Regions from separate parts of the Geobacillus sp. PK12 genome, predicted to be linked through region 2. Evidence: riboswitches for the same ligand, from Rfam matches in the RefSeq annotation. Region 2 holds a riboswitch; the other holds the start of a gene.
What was found. Region 2 has a riboswitch for FMN ahead of ribD (bifunctional diaminohydroxyphosphoribosylaminopyrimidine deaminase/5-amino-6-(5-phosphoribosylamino)uracil reductase RibD). Riboswitches for the same ligand answer to the same signal wherever they lie in the genome.
Positions count from the first base shown of each region.

Region 1: another riboswitch for FMN. It lies ahead of ETR37_RS00335 (ECF transporter S component); the one in region 2 lies ahead of ribD (bifunctional diaminohydroxyphosphoribosylaminopyrimidine deaminase/5-amino-6-(5-phosphoribosylamino)uracil reductase RibD).

Region 1 is NZ_SDKL01000001.1:64,619-68,022, forward strand. It holds gene ETR37_RS00330 (threonine synthase) at 1-1,094, shown strand, start outside; FMN riboswitch at 1,204-1,336, shown strand; gene ETR37_RS00335 (ECF transporter S component) at 1,493-2,077, shown strand; gene ETR37_RS00340 (sulfite oxidase-like oxidoreductase) at 2,216-2,830, opposite strand; gene ETR37_RS00345 (DUF969 domain-containing protein) at 3,162-3,404, shown strand, end outside.
Region 2 is NZ_SDKL01000013.1:232,525-235,928, reverse strand. It holds gene ribE (riboflavin synthase) at 1-469, opposite strand, end outside; gene ribD (bifunctional diaminohydroxyphosphoribosylaminopyrimidine deaminase/5-amino-6-(5-phosphoribosylamino)uracil reductase RibD) at 424-1,566, opposite strand; FMN riboswitch at 1,774-1,906, opposite strand; gene ETR37_RS20000 (hypothetical protein) at 1,954-2,082, opposite strand; gene ETR37_RS07360 (peptidylprolyl isomerase) at 2,069-2,509, opposite strand; gene ETR37_RS07355 (DUF1002 domain-containing protein) at 2,694-3,404, shown strand, end outside.

The DNA of each region.
Region 1 (3,404 bases), on a different contig from region 2:
TGCGCCAAGAAGTGAAGCGGGAGGCACTTGCGGAGCGAGAACCGAGTTTATGGCGGTATCATGAGCTATTGCCGGTGAAACATCCTGAACATATTGTCTCTTTAGGGGAAGGAATGACTCCGCTTGTGCGAATGCCGCGCCTTGGCCGGAATATCGGCATTGACTCACTCTATATGAAAGACGAAGGCGTCATTCCGACCGGGACGTTTAAAGCCCGCGGCGCGGCGGTTGGGATTTCGAAAGCAAAGGAATTGGGCGTCAAACGACTCGCCATGCCGACAAACGGCAACGCCGGCGCGGCATGGTCGCTATACGCGGCGCGGGCGGGCATTCAGGCGACAGTCGTCATGCCGGTTGATGCACCGGAACTGACGCGAAAGGAATGCGCCATCGCTGGGGCGGAACTGTATTTAGTCAACGGCCTCATTAGCGATGCCGGGCAAATCGTCGCCAAAGCGATCCGCGAATACGGATGGTACGATGCGTCGACGTTGAAAGAACCGTACCGGATTGAAGGGAAGAAAACGATGGGACTGGAGATCGCCGAACAGTTCTCGTGGCAGCTCCCGGATGTCATTTTGTATTCGACCGGCGGCGGCGTCGGGTTGATCGGCATTTACAAGGCGATCAAAGAACTGCAGGCGCTCGGCTGGGTGGACGGCCGCATGCCGCGGCTTGTCGCTGTGCAGGCCGAGCATTGCGCGCCGATCGTCAAGGCGTGGAAGGAGAAAAAACGGGAATCGGAGTTTTGGCCGAACGCCCATACAGTGGCGTTTGGCATCAATGTGCCGAAAGCGCTTGGCGACTTTCTTGTTCTTGAGGCGGTGTATGAGACGGACGGTTGCGCGGTTGCCATTGGCGATGAAGCGATTTTGGCTGAACAGCGGACGGCAGCCGAACTCGAAGGGGCGTTCATTTGCCCGGAAGGAGCGGCGGCGTTTGCGGCGGCACGAACGTTGCGCGAGAGCGGTTGGATTCGCGACGGGGAGACGGTCGTCGTATTAAATACCGGAACCGGGCTGAAATACGCCGATACGGTGGACGTCCATCCGCCGGTGCTCGAGCCGGGGGATATGCTTCCAAAGGAGAATTGACAAGTGGGCGGAGTAGGCGCCAAACATAAAACATATGGGAAAAAATGATAGACAAACGAAAAGAGGTATTGTATACTAAATTCATCGGAATAATAAAAATGTATAAGCGATTCATCTTCGGGGCAGGGTGAAATTCCCGACCGGCGGTGATGAGGCGCTTGGCCTCTCAGCCCGCGAGCCGCAAGGCAGGATCCGGTGCGAGTCCGGAGCCGACAGTATAGTCTGGATGGGAGAAGATGAAGGTTTGCCGGCGTTCGTTTTGGCGCATGCGAACGTCTAGTTGCGCACACCCTTTTTCTCCCTTAAGCCTCGTTCGGTTTAAGGGAGTTTTTGTTGGCGCTCGCGGCGGCAGCCTTCTTCTTGTGAGGATGAATCACGAGAAGGGGAGGAGAACAAGCATGAAACGCATTTCCATCCGCGCCTTTGTCGGCATCGGAGTGTTGGGCGCCATGGCGCATGTGCTCATGATGCTCAACTTTCCGCTGCCGCCGTTTCCGAACTTTTTGCTTGTCGACTTCAGCGACATTCCGGCGCTCATCGCCGCCTTGTTGTACGGCCCGCTCGCCGGCGTGGCGGTCGAACTCTTGAAAAACGTGTTGAACTACGTTTTTGTCGGCAGTGCGACCGGCGTTCCGGTCGGCCAGATCGCCAACTTCACTGCCGGGGTGGCGTTCCTTTTGCCGGTTTCCTATATTTATCGGAAAGCCGCATCGAAAAAAGGCTTGCTGCTGGGGTTGGCGGCGGGAACAGTGACAATGGCGCTCGTCATGAGCGTGCTCAACTACTACGTCTTTCTGCCGGCGTACACGCTTTTTCTTGGCGCTCCGCAGATGAGCGCGCCGGAAGCGAAGGCGTTGGTGGTATCGGCGATTTTGCCGTTTAACGCCGTCAAAGGAGCGATGGCGGCCATCGTATTTCAGCTTCTCTTTTGGCGTCTTCGTGCTTGGCTTGAGAAACAAGCGGCATCCCGCCAAGCCGCTTGATGATCAAAGAGGCTGTCCCAAAAGATCGTCTCTCTTTGAGAGAGATACAATATATCGTGTCGCCGAAGTGATTTGTTCCTACCTCTTGTAATAAAAGAGGGTGTCCCGTTGCGTTTGGGACACCCTCTTTTGCTTTTGTCAAAAGCGAATCCGCGGCACCCACTCAGCAAACCGCTCCTCTTTAAACGGATTGGCGGTCATCGAATAACCGCGCTCCTCCCAATAGCCCGGCTCATCTTCCTTCATAAAGCGGATGCCGGACGCCCATTTCGCCCCTTTCCATAAGTAAAACGTCGCCGGCGGAATGAAACGGAGCGGATAGCCGTGCTTCGGCGAGATGTCCTGCCAGTCGTGATGCTTGTCTTTCCATCGATAGACAAACAAGGCATCATCGCCCATCAGCGCTTCAAGCGGCAAGTTTGCCGAATAGCCGAACCGGTCGCCGTTTAAATATCCGTAAATTTTCACATATTTCACGTCGGGATCGAGCTCGACAAAGCGCAAAAACTCGCGGAAGGCGATGCCTTCAAACGTCGTGTCGAATTTTGACCATGTTGTGACACAATGCATATCGATGGTTGAAACCGTCTTCGGCAGCTGCATCACTTCTTGATACGAAAGCGACACTTCCTCTTTCACATCGCCGAACAATCGGAAATTCCACGTCGCTTCATCGAATTGGTACACATCGCCCTCATGCAAAATTGGCCATTTTTCGGTTTCGAATTGGCCGGGAGGGAGTTGTTTGGTCATGGCGGGCACTCCTTTTTCTGCTAAATTTCTCTTAATTATTCATGATACAAAATAGGGGCAAGGGATGCAACGAAGAGGGGGCTTGATGTATCATGACGGGTTCGGGCAAGTTGATGTTTTATTTTGTAAAGTAAATTTTCAGTAAGTATTTATTGATTTTCCACTTTTCTCAATTATATAATGATAACAACAAATTTGAAACTATTGTTCCGAAATATGGAACGACAGATGGAGGAGAGGGGGATGCCGACTAAGAAATAGAGTGCGGTGAACGACGTAACGATTTGTATTAACATTTGCCGTAAAATGTACTGGAGAGGAGAAGAGAAACATGGTGCTCATTGGAGTGTTGATCGTCATCATCGGCTTCATTATTCGCATTAATCCACTTCTTGTCGTGACAGCGGCTGGATTGGCGACAGGATTGCTCGCCCATCAATCGCTGTATGACATTATTGAACAATTTGGAACAGCGTTTACGACCAACCGGTATATGGCGGTGTTCATCGCCACATTGCCCGTCATCGGCCTTTTGGAACGCTTTGGGCTGCGGGAACAGGCGGAGAGTGTCGTG
Region 2 (3,404 bases):
CGATGAACGTGCGCTCGCTCAGACCGAAAATCGTCAAGCTCGTCCCATCGACAGCGACCGATCCTTTCTCAATCATATAGGCGCGCAGCGAGGCCGGCACTTCGATTTCATAGTAGACGGCGTTCGCTTTCGGCCACTGCCGGATGATGCGCCCGACGCCGTCCACATGCCCGGTGACGAAATGGCCGCCAAACCGTCCCCCAGCCGCCATTGCCCGCTCCAAATTCACCTTCGATCCCGGCTTTAATGTTTTTAGCGCCGTCGCTTTCACCGTCTCCGGCATGACATCGACCGTAAACTGCCGTTCGGTGAACGATGTGACGGTCAAGCAGACGCCGTTGACGGCGATGCTGTCGCCAAGCCGCACATCTTCGAGCACCCGCTTGGCGCCAATCGTCATCACGATGGCGTCGCCGGTTTGCTTCATTTGTTCGATCGTGCCGATCTCTTCAATAATGCCAGTGAACACAACGATTCCTCCTTCCGTTTCGGCGCGGCGACGATTTTGATGTCCGGGCCGATCGTCTCGATGCGGCGGATGTCAAGCTCCACCGCTTCAGCAAGCCGGGCGAAGCCAAGGCCGCCGACCGGCGTCGGCGCCCCGCGGCCGCCGATCAGCTTCGGAGCGATATAGGCGATGACCTCATTGACTGCTCCCGCGCGGAGGAAGCTGTCATGAACGCGCGAGCCGCCTTCGACAAACAGCGACATGACTCCCTGCTCCCCAAGCAGACGGAGCACATCGCGGACATCGATCTGGGCCGTCGGCATTGAAAATACGCGCACCCCAAGGCGCTCATACGCCGCCGCTTGTTCCCGACTGACGCCGCCGGTGATGATCCACGTTTCTGCTTCCTTGTCAGCGACGACATGGGCGTCAAGCGGTGTACGCAATTTTGTATCCAAAATGATGCGGAGCGGATTTTTCCGCTTTTCCCCAAAGCGGACGGTAAGCTTCGGGTTGTCGGTCAAAACGGTGTTGACGCCGACCAAAATGGCGTCATGCTGCGCACGAAGGCGATGGACATCCTCACGCGCCGCGCTTGATGTAATCCATTTGCTTTCCCCCGTCGCCGTCGCGATTTTGCCATCGAGGCTGCATGCGAACTTCAACGTGACAAACGGCGTTTTTGCGGCGATATAGTGGAAAAACATCCGATTCAATTCGTCCGCTTCGTCTTTTAATACGCCAACATCAACGTCAATGCCCGCTTGGCGCAGCTTGGCAATCCCTTTTCCCGCGACAAGCGGATTCGGGTCGGTCGTGGCAACGACGACGCGACGGACGCCCGCCTGGATGAGCAAATCGGCACATGGCGGCGTTTTTCCATAATGGCTGCACGGCTCAAGCGTCACGTACACCGTCGCACCGCGCGCCTTCTCGCCAGCCATGCGGATCGCATAGACTTCCGCGTGCGGCTCACCCGCTTTCAAATGGGCGCCAAGCCCAACAACCGTCCCACCGTTGACAACGACCGCGCCAACGGCAGGATTGGGAGACGTTTGCCCGACTCCAGCTTTGGCCACATCGAGAGCGAGCCGCATATAATGTTCATCGTTATGCACCGCACTCCCTCCTTCAATAAAAATGAAACCCCCGGGATGTCCCCGGGGGCTCATCGATGAGAGAATGACCAATGATGCGCAAACAAACACATGTTCGCCAAGCAGGCTATACCGGCCGGTCGGAAACAAAAGATACTACCATGCCTAGTCGGCCGACAGACGCTGCCCACGCGGTCTGAACCGGCCGAAAACAGCCGTGCGCATATTGGCATCCTTCTCCCATCCAGACTATACTGTCGGCTCCGGAATCGCACCGGATCCTGCCTTTCGGCTCGCGGGCTGAGGGGCGGAAAGCCCCATCACCGCCGGTCGGGAATTTCACCCTGCCCCGAAGGATGCATCACGATATCGTTATGTTCATTATACCACACGAAACGCCCTGCATCATCATTCCGCAACCCAAATCCAATACGCCGCTCCCCACAACAGGCTGGCCGCAAGCAAAAAGAAAAACAAGCGCCAGTTGTTTCGAACAGTCCGATCATCCTCGCTCATGCGCTGTTTACGGTTCGTCAAATACTTTCACTTCCTTCATCACGTCGCCGTTTTTCATCGTCTTCACGACGTCCATGCCCGATGTCACTTGGCCAAAGACGGTGTGCACCCCATCCAAGTGCGGCTGCGGCTCGTGGACGATAAAGAACTGGCAGCTGCCGGTGTCGCGGCCGCGGTGCGCCATTGACATCGCGCCGGTGACATGTCGGTGTGGATTGTTGTCCGTCTCGCACGGGATCGTATAGCCGGCATCGCCCGTTCCATTGCCGCGTGGACATCCTCCTTGGCTGACAAATCCAGGGATGACGCGGTGGAACGTCAACCCGTTATAAAAGCCTTCGTTTGCGAGCTTCTCAAAATTGGCCACCGTCGCCGGCGCCTCGTTTGGGAACAGTTCAAACTCGATTTTCCCGCCGTTTTCCATGAGAATATATCCTTTTTTCGCCACAAGCATCCAGCTCCTTTTCGACATCGAAACTGCTTTTATCATACCATGATGGCCAAGTGAAACAAAAGAAAAAATGTCTTTTCAAATTCGCACGCCGCCTGACCGCGTCGCGTTTTTCCGATAGCCAAGCAGGCGAGCGTACGGTATAATGATAATGCATTTTCGTAAACAGGAGGCGAGCTATGTGAAACGAACGATCGCTTCATCGCTGCTTTGGGCGGTGCTGCTGGCATCTCCGGGCATCGCAGCGGCCGATGCCGCGCCGGGCGATGTCATTGTGACGCTCGGGGAAAACTTAACGAATGAACAAAAGCAAAAAGTGCTCGACGAAATGAAGGCGCCGGACGGGGCGCAAACGATCACCGTCTCAAACGTTGAGGAGCATAAATATTTGGACGGACTCATTCCGAAAGCGCAAATCGGCACGCGCGCCATCTCGTCGTCGATGATCACGATAAAAGAGCCCGGCTCGGGGCTTCATGTCGAAACGCACAACATCACATGGGTGACGAAAGAGATGTATACAAACGCCTTGATCACCGCAGGGGTGAAAGATGCCGATATTTACATCACCGCTCCGTTCCCGGTTTCCGGCACCGCAGCGCTGACGGGGCTGATGAAGGCGTATGAAATTTCCTCGGACCAAGCCATCCCTGATGATGTCAAAAAAGTGGCGAACGAGGAAATGGTGCAGACGGCGAAGCTCGCCGATTCGATCGGCGCGGACAAAGCGGTCGCCCTGCTGGCGAAAATCAAACAAGAAATCGCCAACAACCCACCGCAGACGGACGCTGATTTGCGCGCCCTTATTGAAAAAATCGCCAACGACCTTGGCATTACGCTGAGCGAGAATGAAATCAACAACCTGATTTCCCTTTTCCATAAAATGCAAAAT